DNA from 2 places in the Pseudomonas cerasi genome. Region 2 is predicted to be linked to the other one. Evidence: predicted binding sites of a transcription regulator. Region 2 holds the regulator's gene; the other holds the start of a gene.
The links. Region 2 encodes FliA, which starts transcription of late flagellar genes. Its sites were predicted from a motif close to CTAAAGTTTNNNNNNNNNNNGCCGNTAA; they were not measured.
Positions count from the first base shown of each region.

Region 1: the regulator FliA is predicted to act here: its motif matches at 4,234-4,261, upstream of PI739_RS06265 (methyl-accepting chemotaxis protein).

Region 1 is NZ_JAQJVM010000001.1:1,449,535-1,455,223, forward strand. Features, by position in the region: gene PI739_RS24830 (methyl-accepting chemotaxis protein) at 1-337, shown strand, start outside; gene PI739_RS06250 (substrate-binding domain-containing protein) at 356-1,276, shown strand; gene PI739_RS06255 (DNA/RNA non-specific endonuclease) at 1,374-2,318, opposite strand; partial or broken gene PI739_RS24835 (MCP four helix bundle domain-containing protein) at 2,527-3,282, shown strand; gene PI739_RS24840 (methyl-accepting chemotaxis protein) at 3,415-4,140, shown strand; gene PI739_RS06265 (methyl-accepting chemotaxis protein) at 4,302-5,689, shown strand, end outside.
Region 2 is NZ_JAQJVM010000002.1:240,115-245,803, forward strand. Features, by position in the region: gene PI739_RS10195 (protein-glutamate methylesterase/protein-glutamine glutaminase) at 1-518, opposite strand, end outside; gene PI739_RS10200 (chemotaxis protein CheA) at 569-2,845, opposite strand; gene PI739_RS10205 (protein phosphatase CheZ) at 2,879-3,664, opposite strand; gene PI739_RS10210 (chemotaxis response regulator CheY) at 3,684-4,058, opposite strand; gene fliA (RNA polymerase sigma factor FliA) at 4,315-5,055, opposite strand; gene fleN (flagellar synthesis regulator FleN) at 5,052-5,689, opposite strand, start outside.

The DNA of each region.
Region 1 (5,689 bases), on a different contig from region 2:
GATCGGCCAGATGCAGAGCAAGATCCATTCGGCGGTAGAGGTGATGAACGAAAGCCAGATCCAGTCCGACCATTGCGTAACACTGGCCTCCGGCGCTGATCAATTGCTGGTGGAAATGGGCGAGGCGGTGGATACGATTCGCGACATGAACATTCAGATCGCTGCGGCCACCGAGCAGCAAAGCGCAACGGTGCAGGAGACCAGTCGCATGGTCACGCACATCAACGATTCTGCCCAGCAGGCCGCCGACGGTGCCGAGCAATCGGCAATCAGCAGTCAGGATCTGTCGAAAATGGCCAGGGATCAGCGCGAGCTGCTCCATCATTTCAGCGTTTAACGCCCCGGGAGTCAGAACATGAAACAGTGGTTATCGATTTCCCTGAGTGCGAGCCTGCTGTTCGCTGGCCTGGCGCAGGCAGCAACGCCGCTGATCGGTGTAGGCATGGCCAAATACAACGACAATTTCCAGACCATCCTGCGCCACGGCGTGGAGAAACAGGTAGCCCTGCTGGACGCCGACATTTTCATGGAAAACGGCCAGGACGACGTGGAGCTGCAGATGCGGCAGTTTCGCAATCTGGTGAACTCGAAAGTCGATGCCATCGTGGTCGCGATGGTGAGTGGCAAAAGTGCGCCGGAAATGATGCGTCTGGCCAATGAAGCCAAGGTTCCGCTGGTATTCGTCAACCGTAATCCGGAACCTGCCAAATGGCCTGCGCTGACGGCGTTCGTCGGCTCTGACGAACTGGAGTCCGGCACCCTGCAGATGGAAGAGCTGGCCCGCCGCGCCAATTACAAGGGCAATGTGGTGATTCTGGTCGGCGACCCGAGCAACAAATCATCGGTCATGCGCACCGAGGACGTGGAGAAGGTGGTCGCCAAGTACCCGGACATGAAGGTCGTGCAGAAGAAAATCGGCAACTGGGAGCGCAGTCAGGCTGCGACCATCGTGATTGAATGGGTCAAGCAGGGCGTGGACTTCTCCATCGTCGCCGCCAACAATGACGAAATGGCCATTGGGGCAATCATGGGGCTGGAAAAAACCGGCAAAAAGGCGGGTGATTATCTGGTGGGCGGGATCGATGGCACCCCGGACGGTTTGAAGCTGATGGCCGAAGGCAAGATGGCGGTGAGCGTGTTCCAGGATGCGCTCGGGCAGGCCAACGGCGCAGTGGATGCCGCGATGCGCATGGCGCGCGGCGAAACCCTGGCGTCCCCGGTCATCTGGGTGCCGTTCAGGCTTATTACTCCGGAAAACCGTCAGCAGTTCGAGTAGTGTGCAGGTTGCAAACGTGTGGCGCTGTGCGTCACACGTTTGTGTCCTTGCTGCACACTCGGGATCGAACGTGGAGTAGGCCGCGCTTACCGGCAAGTCAGACCCGAATATCCTGTGGTCCGCGGATCTGGGCTTCGATGCGTGTGCCGGTCAGGCGCTCTTCGTTGGAGAAGCCGTCGTAGCTGGACAGATCGCCAAAACGGATGCCGGTGAGTTGCTCGATCTGCGCCACGCTGCGTTGCCAGGTTTTGAGCGGGCCGAACATGATGTCCAGCTTACCCAGCTCGCGGGTCTGGTCAATCATATAGGCGCTGGCCGAAGGCTTGCCGTCATCGCCGAGAAACGCCACGACTTTCCAGAATGCCGAAGGGATTTTGACATTGCGGTAGCTGCGGTCGTCGTCGCGCAGCACGGGGCCGGTAAACACCGTTACCCGTGACTTCCAGCGTCGTGTGTTGTCGAGAATGTAGTCCTCCAGCTCCAGCCAGGTCTTCTGATTGAACGCACCCATCTGCGGCGAGCAGTTGGTGAAGTGGAAGGTATCGCTGTTGGCAACTTCGGCTTCCTTGCCCCAGTTAGGGTCCTGACGCCGAACCAGATGGCCGCGATCCAGCAGGTTGTCGGCGTACACACTTTCGCCAATCTGCGCCTCGGCGGGCAGGCGGCCGTCAAATGCCCAGGAATCCTTGCTGCGTTTGACCTCTACGCTGTTGGCACCATCAATGTTGACGCCGACATACAGCGCCAGACGCCGACTGCGCGACATGGTGATGGAAAAGTGCGTGTAATCGAGGCGATTACCGGTGTTCTTCAAAGGGTAGACATCAGGCGCAAGTTCTTCGTCGGTGGTCGGCCAGGGCACGATGAAATCACCAAGGAAGTTCTCGGCGTAGCCGGTGCGTTTTTTCAAGTCGCTTGCCGGTGTAGTGCGTGGTGCGGCCAACGCCTGAGGTTCCAGCAGCGTGGTAGTCGACGTCAGCGGTTTGAGGTCGGCAAGGCGGGGCCGGTAGGCGAGATCGATGGCGAACTTCTTGTCAGGCACGGTGCTGGCTCCTGTGTGTGGATTGAATGTCCTCAGTTCACCATAGACGCGTTACAGAGCGGCGTCAGGCCTGACGTTCAACGTGATCGTCTGCGGATTCGGCAATATCCGTTAAATAAGCTTAAGTATCTGGCAACGTGCGTCGATAAGCTCTTGAATAAGAGCAATCCGCAGCTCGCGTTATTTCATTGACCGGAGGGGCTACAGGATGTCGATAAAACTACGTCTGTTCTTGCTGATAGGCACCAGTGTGCTGACCGTCATGATCATCAGCCTGGTCAACTACCTGGGTAATACGCGCATGGAGGCGGCGATGCTCGACAGTGAAGTCAGCATGGCTGCACTGGGCAATCACCTCGAAGCCGACATGATGCACGATGCGCTGCGCGCCGATGTGCTGTCAGCGATGCTGTTCGGCCTGGGCAAGAGCAACAGTACGCGCGACGAAGTGCAGGCATCCCTCAAAGAGCATGCCGCGCTGTTTCGCAAGGTCGTGGGCGATAACCTGCAATTGCCGCTCACTGATGCCATCAAGGCAGAGCTGAGCAGGATAAAGCCAAGCCTCGACGCTTATATCAGCGCAGGCGAGCGAATTGTCGGGCTGGCCATCGACAGCCCGGACCGCGCGCAGCAAGAACTGGGTACTTTTTCCAGTGCCTTCACGCAGTTGGAGGGGCAGATGTCGAGCTTGAGTGACCTGATCGAGGACAACGCCAAAGCCAGCGGCGAACGCACCCGTCAGACCACTCTTAGTGCCAATGTCACCTTGTTAGTCGTGCTTTCGATCAGTATTTTGCTGCTGCTGGTGCAGGGGCATTGGGTGACGCGCAGCATCATGATCCCGCTCGCGTCCGCCAGCCGTATTGCCGACAGTATTGCCCATGGCAACCTGCGCGAACCCATCGCCGAGTCAAGTGGCCGTGACGAAGCCAGCATGCTGATTCGCAGCCTGGCGATCATGCAGCGTGACCTGCGCAGCATGATCGAAGTGGTGCGCAGCAATGCCAATGACGTCAGTGGCATGAGCCGTCAGCTCAGCAGTGGTTGCCATGAGGTGGCCGACAGCAGCCGGCAACAGAGTTCAGCAGCCGGCACCATGTCGGCGGCGACCAGCGAGATGACCGCAAGCATTGAAGAAATCACCCGACATGCGGGGCAGGCACTGGATATGGCCAGTCAGGCAGAATCCTTGGCCAAGAACGGCGGTAAGGTGATCCATCAGGTGGTCAGTGACATGGACAGCATTGCCCGTTCGGCACAGCAGTCGGCTCAGGTGATCCGCACGCTGGACAAGGATTCGGAAGGCATCTTCAATATTATTCAGGTCATCAAGGGCATTGCCGACCAGACCAACCTGTTGGCGCTCAACGCGGCCATCGAAGCTGCCCGCGCTGGCGAGCAGGGCCGTGGTTTTGCCGTGGTGGCCGACGAGGTGCGCAGCCTGGCAGGGCGCACCAGTGCTTCCACTCAGGAAATAACCACCATGGTCGCGCGCATTCAGCAGAGCACCCGCGAGGCGGTTACCAGCATGGAAGCCGGCGTGGCCCAGGTCGACAAGGGCATGGCGGTCACCGCTGAAGTGGAGCGTGCGATCAGCGATATCCTGGATGCCACATTGAGCACCACGCAGTTGGTCAATGACATCACCCGTACCATTGGCGAGCAGAGCCTGGCCAGCAACGAAATCGCCCATCAGGTAGAAATGATTGCCAGCATGTCCGAGGGCAATAGCCGTGTCATCGGCCAGACAGCCAGTACCACTGATGAACTGTCGTTGATGGCCGGGCAGCTTTCACAATCGGTTGATCGCTTTCAACTGTGATATCAAATTGCCCAGCTCTGCAGTACTCTGCGGCGCGAAAAGCGCCGCGAGCTGTGTGGTCGAAGTTTTCCGCCTCCGCTGAAGGCGAACGCATTAAAGCTTTGGTCGCGACAGACGTTAACCATCGCATGAGAATCACCCTTGTACCCAGGAGCAGGAAAATGCAGACGTTAAAGGCTTTGTACGAGTCAGTTGAAAAGCAGTTTTTCAACACGCTGACCAAGAAGCTATCAAGCCTTTTCCTGCTGGTCCTGGTCAGCGCCTTTCTGTATTGGGTGGCGCTGAACATTCGTTCCGATATCATGCTGCAATTGCGCGGCACGCAAACGGACCCTGCCGCGCTGGGCGTGATCCAGAGTCAGCTCGATCTGCTGAGCAACGCAATTCTGCTGAGCACCCTGTTCACGCTGGTCATGGTCAGCTTCATGGTGTGGTATTTCCGCCACCTGATCGTGCGTCCGGTGATGTCCATGACTCGCGCGCTCGAAGAGGTCGCCAGTGGCGAAGGTGATCTATCAAGGGATCTGCCGCTGCTCACCCATGATGAAATTCGCGGGCTGGCCAGTACCTGCAATCTCTTTCTGGCCAAACAGCGCGAGATCATCAGCAGCATTCAGGGGCTGACTGTGCAGATCGCCGTCGAGTCGGCGCGTTCGCTGAAGAACATCAGTGACTCCAGCGACAGCGCGACCGATCAGGCACGCTTCGCCAGAGAAGTGATGGACCAGAGCAATATGGCAGTGGGCAGCATCGAGGATGTTTCGCAGCAGACCCAGGGTATTTCCAGCACCACTGCGCAGAATCTGAGCATGGCACGCGACTCTTACGCCGAACTGCTTGAGGTGACCGGCAATATCAGCCAGATATCCACCAGTCTCAACGAGTTCGGTGGGCTGGTCTCCGGCCTGAATGAGCGTTCATCAAGCATCAAGTCGATTGTCGGGCTGATTCAGCAGATTTCTTCGCAAACCAACCTGCTGGCGCTCAATGCGGCCATCGAAGCGGCGCGGGCGGGGGAGAGTGGTCGAGGTTTTGCGGTGGTGGCCGACGAGGTGCGCACGCTGGCGCAAAACGTCAGCAAAGCCACTGACGACATCTCGCGCAACATCGATGCGATGCTTCAGGAAGTCAGTTCCACACACGAACAGACCATCCAGATCAGCCACAGCGCCCGTGAAACCCAACTGGTGGTGGAGCGCGCATCCGGCCATTTCGAGAGCATGATCGGCGATTTCGAGTCGACCAACGACAAGCTCGCCGACATCGCTGCACACATTCAGCAGTTCGCCTCTACCAACACGGGGATCAATGAACGGGTAACGCGGATCTATTCCGATAGCCAGGCCATCGATCAGCGCATGCAGCACTCCGCAACGGCCACTCGGGATCTTTCCAGTGTGGCTGAGCAGGTGCAGGCGCTGCTGGGGCGTTTCGTGCTTGGGCATGGCGAACTGGATGCGGCGATCACTCGCGCCAGTCAGTGCCGTGACATTCTGCAAGTACGCCTGGCCGAGCTGCACAAACAGGGCGTCAATCTGTTCGATCAGAG
Region 2 (5,689 bases):
GTGCGTGACGGCACCGTCCTGGCAGGTGCAGGGGCTGGCGCAGACGCGCGGCTGGACAACGTCGAAGGAGCCGGTGCGGCCGGAGCTGCACTGGCTGAACCGAAGCCGCTGGAACGGCGGTTGCTGCGTGAAATGCTGTTGATTTTCTCGCACAGCAGTTGCTTGACCTTCTGCGGATTGCGCGAGATATCTTCGAAATTCTTGGGCAGGAAATCCACCGCACCGGCGTCAAGAGCATCCAGCGTCACGCGCGCACCTTCGTGCGTCAGCGACGAGAACATCAATACCGGGGTAGGGATACGCTGCATGATGTGGCGAACTGCCGTAATGCCATCCATCATCGGCATTTCGTAGTCCATGGTGATGACATCCGGCTTGAGTGCCAGCGCCTGCTCAATCGCTTCCTTGCCGTTGGTGGCGGTGCCGACAACTACAATGTTGGGGTCCGAAGAAAGAATTTCCGTAACGCGGCGGCGGAAAAAACCGGAATCATCCACCACCAGGACCTTGACTGCCATAAACACTCCAATAGGTGTCGCAGGCAGCCAGGCTGCCCGCAACCCCGGGTTCAGATACGCCGTGCGGCGTAACGCTTGAGCATGCTCGGTACATCGAGAATCAGGGCAATGCGACCGTCACCGGTGATGGTGGCGCCCGACATGCCCGGCGTACCTTGCAGCATCTTGCCCAGCGGTTTGATGACCACTTCTTCCTGACCGACCAGCTGATCGACGACAAAACCGATGCGCTGAGTGCCGACCGTCAGGATCACTACGTGCCCTTCGTGCTGTTCCTCATGAGCCGCAGAACTGACCAGCCAGCGCTTGAGGTAGAACAGCGGCAAGGCCTTGTCACGTACGATCACCACTTCCTGGCCATCAACCACGTTGGTAGTCGACAGGTTCAGGTGGAAGATTTCGTTGACGTTGACCAGCGGGAAAGCGAAGGCCTGGTTGCCCAGCATCACCATCAGGGTCGGCATGATCGCCAGGGTCAACGGCACCTTGATGACGATCTTCGAACCCTGGCCCTTGGTCGAATAGATATTAATCGAGCCATTGAGCTGGGAGATCTTGGTCTTGACCACGTCCATGCCCACACCGCGACCCGACACATCGGAAATCTCGGTCTTGGTCGAGAAGCCCGGCGCGAAGATCAGGTTGTAGCAATCGGTGTCACTCAACCGATCGGCTGCATCCTTGTCCATGACGCCGCGTTTCACAGCAATGGAGCGCAGGACGTTAGGGTCCATGCCCTTACCGTCATCGGAGATCGACAGCAGGATATGGTCGCCTTCCTGCTCCGCCGAAAGGATCACACGACCGCCGCGGGACTTGCCCGTGGCTTCGCGCTCTTCCGGCGTTTCGATACCGTGGTCGACAGCGTTGCGCACCAAGTGGACCAGCGGATCGGCGAGCGCCTCTACGAGGTTCTTGTCGAGGTCGGTCTCTTCACCGACCAGCTCCAGGTTGATCTCTTTCTTGAGCTGGCGAGCCAGGTCGCGAACCAGACGCGGGAAGCGACCGAAGACTTTCTTGATCGGCTGCATGCGGGTTTTCATCACCGCAGTCTGCAGATCGGCGGTGACCACATCCAGGTTGGAAACCGCCTTGGACATGGCTTCATCGCCGCTGTTGAGACCCAGGCGTACCAGGCGGTTACGCACCAGCACCAGCTCGCCGACCATGTTCATGATCTCGTCCAGTCGGGCGGTATCGACACGAACCGTGGTTTCGGCTTCTGTCGCCACCGGCTTTTCGCCGCTGGGTGCAGGAGCGCGCGCAGGGGCTGGCGCCGAAGCAGGTTTGGCCGGCTCTGCTTTCGCAGCAGGCGCCGGAGCAGGCTTGGCAGCAGGTGGCGGCGGTGGCGGAGCAGCCGCTGCGGCTGCCGGAGCAGATGCCTTGGCAACAATCGCCTCAGGCTCGAACTTGCCCTTGCCGTGCAATTCGTCGAGCAGGTTTTCAAATTCGTGATCGGTGATTTCGTCCGACGCGGCCGCAGCAGCGGGCGCCTTGGCAGCAACGGCTACGGGTGCAGCAGCTGCTGGCGTCGCTACCGCGGCGTCAAACGAACCTTTGCCGTGCAGTTGATCGAGCAACGCTTCGAATTCGTCGTCGGTGATTTCGTCACCGGCAGGCGCTGCACTGCCCTGCGCCACAGGTGCAGGGGCCGGAGCGGTTGCAGCATCGGCCGCAAATTTGCCCTTGCCATGCAACTGATCAAGCAGGGATTCAAATTCCTGATCGGTGATTTCGTCACCCGCCGGCGCAGCCGCTGCTGCTGGCGCCTGTGCAGGCGCTGCAGACACCGGGCTGGAGCCGTGCAGCGAATCGAGCAGTTGCTCGAATTCATCATCGGTAATCTCGTCGCCAGCCGCTGGCTCTGCAACCGCAGCAGCCTGGACTTCGACCACCGGCTCGGGCTCTGGCTCGGGAGCCGCGGCCTCGTCGGCGGATTGTGGCTCGGCCAGACGCGACAGCGCGGCCAGCAGTTCTGGCGTCGCCGGAGTTACGTCAGTCCGTTCACGTACCTGACCGAACATGCTGTTGACGGTGTCCAGTGCTTCCAGGACCACGTCCATCAGTTCGGAATCAACGCGACGCTCACCCTTGCGCAGGATGTCGAACACGTTTTCGGCGATGTGGCAGCACTCCACCAGCTCATGGAGCTGGAGGAAGCCGGCGCCCCCTTTTACAGTGTGAAAACCGCGAAAAATTGCATTGAGCAGATCAGCATCATCCGGTCGGCTTTCCAGCTCGACCAATTGCTCTGACAACTGCTCCAGAATTTCGCCGGCCTCTACCAGAAAATCCTGAAGGATTTCTTCATCGGCGCCGAAGCTCATGGGGTGCTCCCTAAAATTAACCGTCTACAGATCTTAGAAGCCGAGGCTCGATAGCAGATCGTCTACATCATCCTGTCCGGATACGACGTCTTCACGTTTATCGGCATGAATCTGCGGACCTTCACCCTGAGTGAGATGTTTTTTAGGATCTTTTTCATCGAGGATGGATTGTTCGTCATGTTCGATGCCTGCGAAGCGATCGACATGACTGGCCATGAGCACCAGTTTGAGCAGATTGCTCTCGACTTCGGTCACCAGTTGCGTCACACGCTTGATGACCTGACCGGTAAGGTCCTGGTAATCCTGGGCGAGCAGAATGTCGTTGAGATGCGCGGAAACCTGATGGGTTTCCTTCTCGGTACGCGTCAGAAAACCATCGACCCGCTTGGCCAGCTCGCGGAACTCTTCGGCACCGATTTCGCGGCGCATGAAACGTCCCCAGTCATCGCTCAACGCCTTGGCGTCGGAACTCAGGCCGTTCATGACCGGCGTACTCTCTTCCACCAGGTCCATGGTGCGGTTGGCCGCATTCTCGGTCAGCCTCACCACATACGACAGGCGTTCGGTAGCATCCGTGATCTGCGACACTTCCTCGGCTTGAGGCATGTGCGGATCGATGTGAAAGTTTACGATTGCACTGTGCAGCTCACGAGTCAGCTTGCCCACTTCCTGATAAAGGCCGCGGTCGCGTGTCTGGTTGAGTTCGTGGATCAGTTGCACAGCGTCACCGAAACGACCCTTTTCAAGGCTGGTGACAAGTTCCTGCGCGTGTCTTTTTAAGGTCGACTCAAAGTCGGCCATCGAATCATTGTTATCCATAGCGCCCTCGCGGCTTGCATCAGCTATTGACGCGTTCAAAGATCTTGTCGATCTTGTCTTTCAGGGCTTGGGCAGTGAATGGCTTGACTACATAACCGTTCACCCCAGCCTGGGCAGCTTCAATGATCTGCTCACGCTTGGCTTCGGCAGTGACCATCAGCACGGGAAGGCTCTTGAGGCGTTCGTCCTTGCGGACTTCGCGCAGCAGATCGATACCGGACATGCCAGGCATGTTCCAGTCCGTCACCAGAAAGTCAAAGGCACCGCTCTGCAGCATCGGCAATGCGGTCAGACCATCGTCCGCTTCCGATGTGTTGGTAAACCCCAGATCACGCAAAAGGTTCTTGATGATCCGCCGCATCGTTGAGAAGTCATCAACGATGAGGATTTTCATGTTCTTGTCCAATTCGACCTCCAAGCAGTCTTTAACGCATTCAGCACCTGAACACGCTGTTCACTCAATACTGGCACAGCACACCCCCGGCTGTACGAAACGACGACGGGCTTGGCACAACAACAGGCAAGGACCTGAGAAACAAGCCCATCGAGGCAATACCTGACAGGCTTCTGACGGGTCCACCCCGTTACCACGTAACGCTCTGCACAGCCGGCTTGCAGTCAACGCGCGGCCATAGACCGCACATTGCCTGTCAACGCGCTCGCCACTCCCCCAAACGCCCTCGCAAACGAGCTGCGCACTGGCTGTGTAACTGACTGACCCGCGATTCGCTGACCCCGAGAACCTCTCCGATTTCCTTGAGGTTCAGCTCTTCGTCGTAGTACAGCGCCAACACCAGACGCTCGCGCTCTGGCAGATTGGCAATTGCATCGGCCAACGCAGCCTGGAAGCGCTCGTCTTCCAGGTCGCGCGACGGCTCAAGCGATCCGCTTGCGCCATCCTCGTGCAGCCCTTCATGATCGCCGTCCTGCAGCAGGTCGTCGAAACTGAAGAGGCGGCTGCCCAAGGTGTCATTCAAAATCCCGTAGTAATCATCGAGACTCAACTGGAGTTCGGCCGCAACCTCGTGATCTTTAGCGTCACGGCCGGTTTTAGCTTCAATTGCCCGAATTGCGTCACTGACCATACGCGTATTACGGTGTACCGAGCGTGGCGCCCAGTCCCCCTTACGCACCTCATCGAGCATCGCACCCCGGATGCGAATGCCGGCATAGGTCTCGAAACTCGCACCCTTGGTGGAATCATACTTGGTGGAGACTTCAAGCAGGCCGATCATGCCGGCCTGGATCAGATCCTCGACCTGCACACTGGCCGGCAAGCGCGCCAGCAGATGATAAGCGATACGTTTGACCAGTGGCGCATAGCGCTCGATCAACTCGTATTGTGAATTACGGGAAGCCTTGCTGTACATCTGGTAGCCGCTCGCAGTCATTGCACAGGCCCTGCACTGGTCTGGTGAACGAGTCGCTCAACGAAGAACTCGAGATGACCCCGCGGGTTGGCTGGCAACGGCCAGGTATCAACCTTCTGGGCAATGGCCTTGAAGGCCAGTGCACATTTGGAACGCGGGAATGCTTCGTAGACGGCGCGCTGTTTCTGTACCGCCTTGCGTACGCACTCGTCGTACGGCACGGCACCTACATACTGCAGCGCAACATCGAGAAAACGATCCGTCACTTTGGTCAGCTTGGCGAACAGGTTGCGCCCTTCCTGCGGGCTCTGTGCCATGTTGGCCAGCACCCGGAAGCGGTTCATGCCGTAATCGCGGTTAAGCAGTTTGATCAGGGCGTAGGCATCGGTGATCGACGTGGGCTCGTCGCACACCACCAGCAGCACTTCCTGAGCGGCGCGCACGAAGCTGACCACCGACTCGCCGATACCGGCAGCCGTGTCGATCACCAGCACATCGAGGTTGTCACCAATCTCGCTGAACGCCTGGATCAGGCCGGCATGCTGGGCGGGCGACAGATGCACCATGCTCTGGGTGCCGGAAGCAGCGGGTACGATTCGAACCCCGCCCGGCCCCTGCAACAGCACGTCGCGTAACTCACAACGCCCCTCGATGA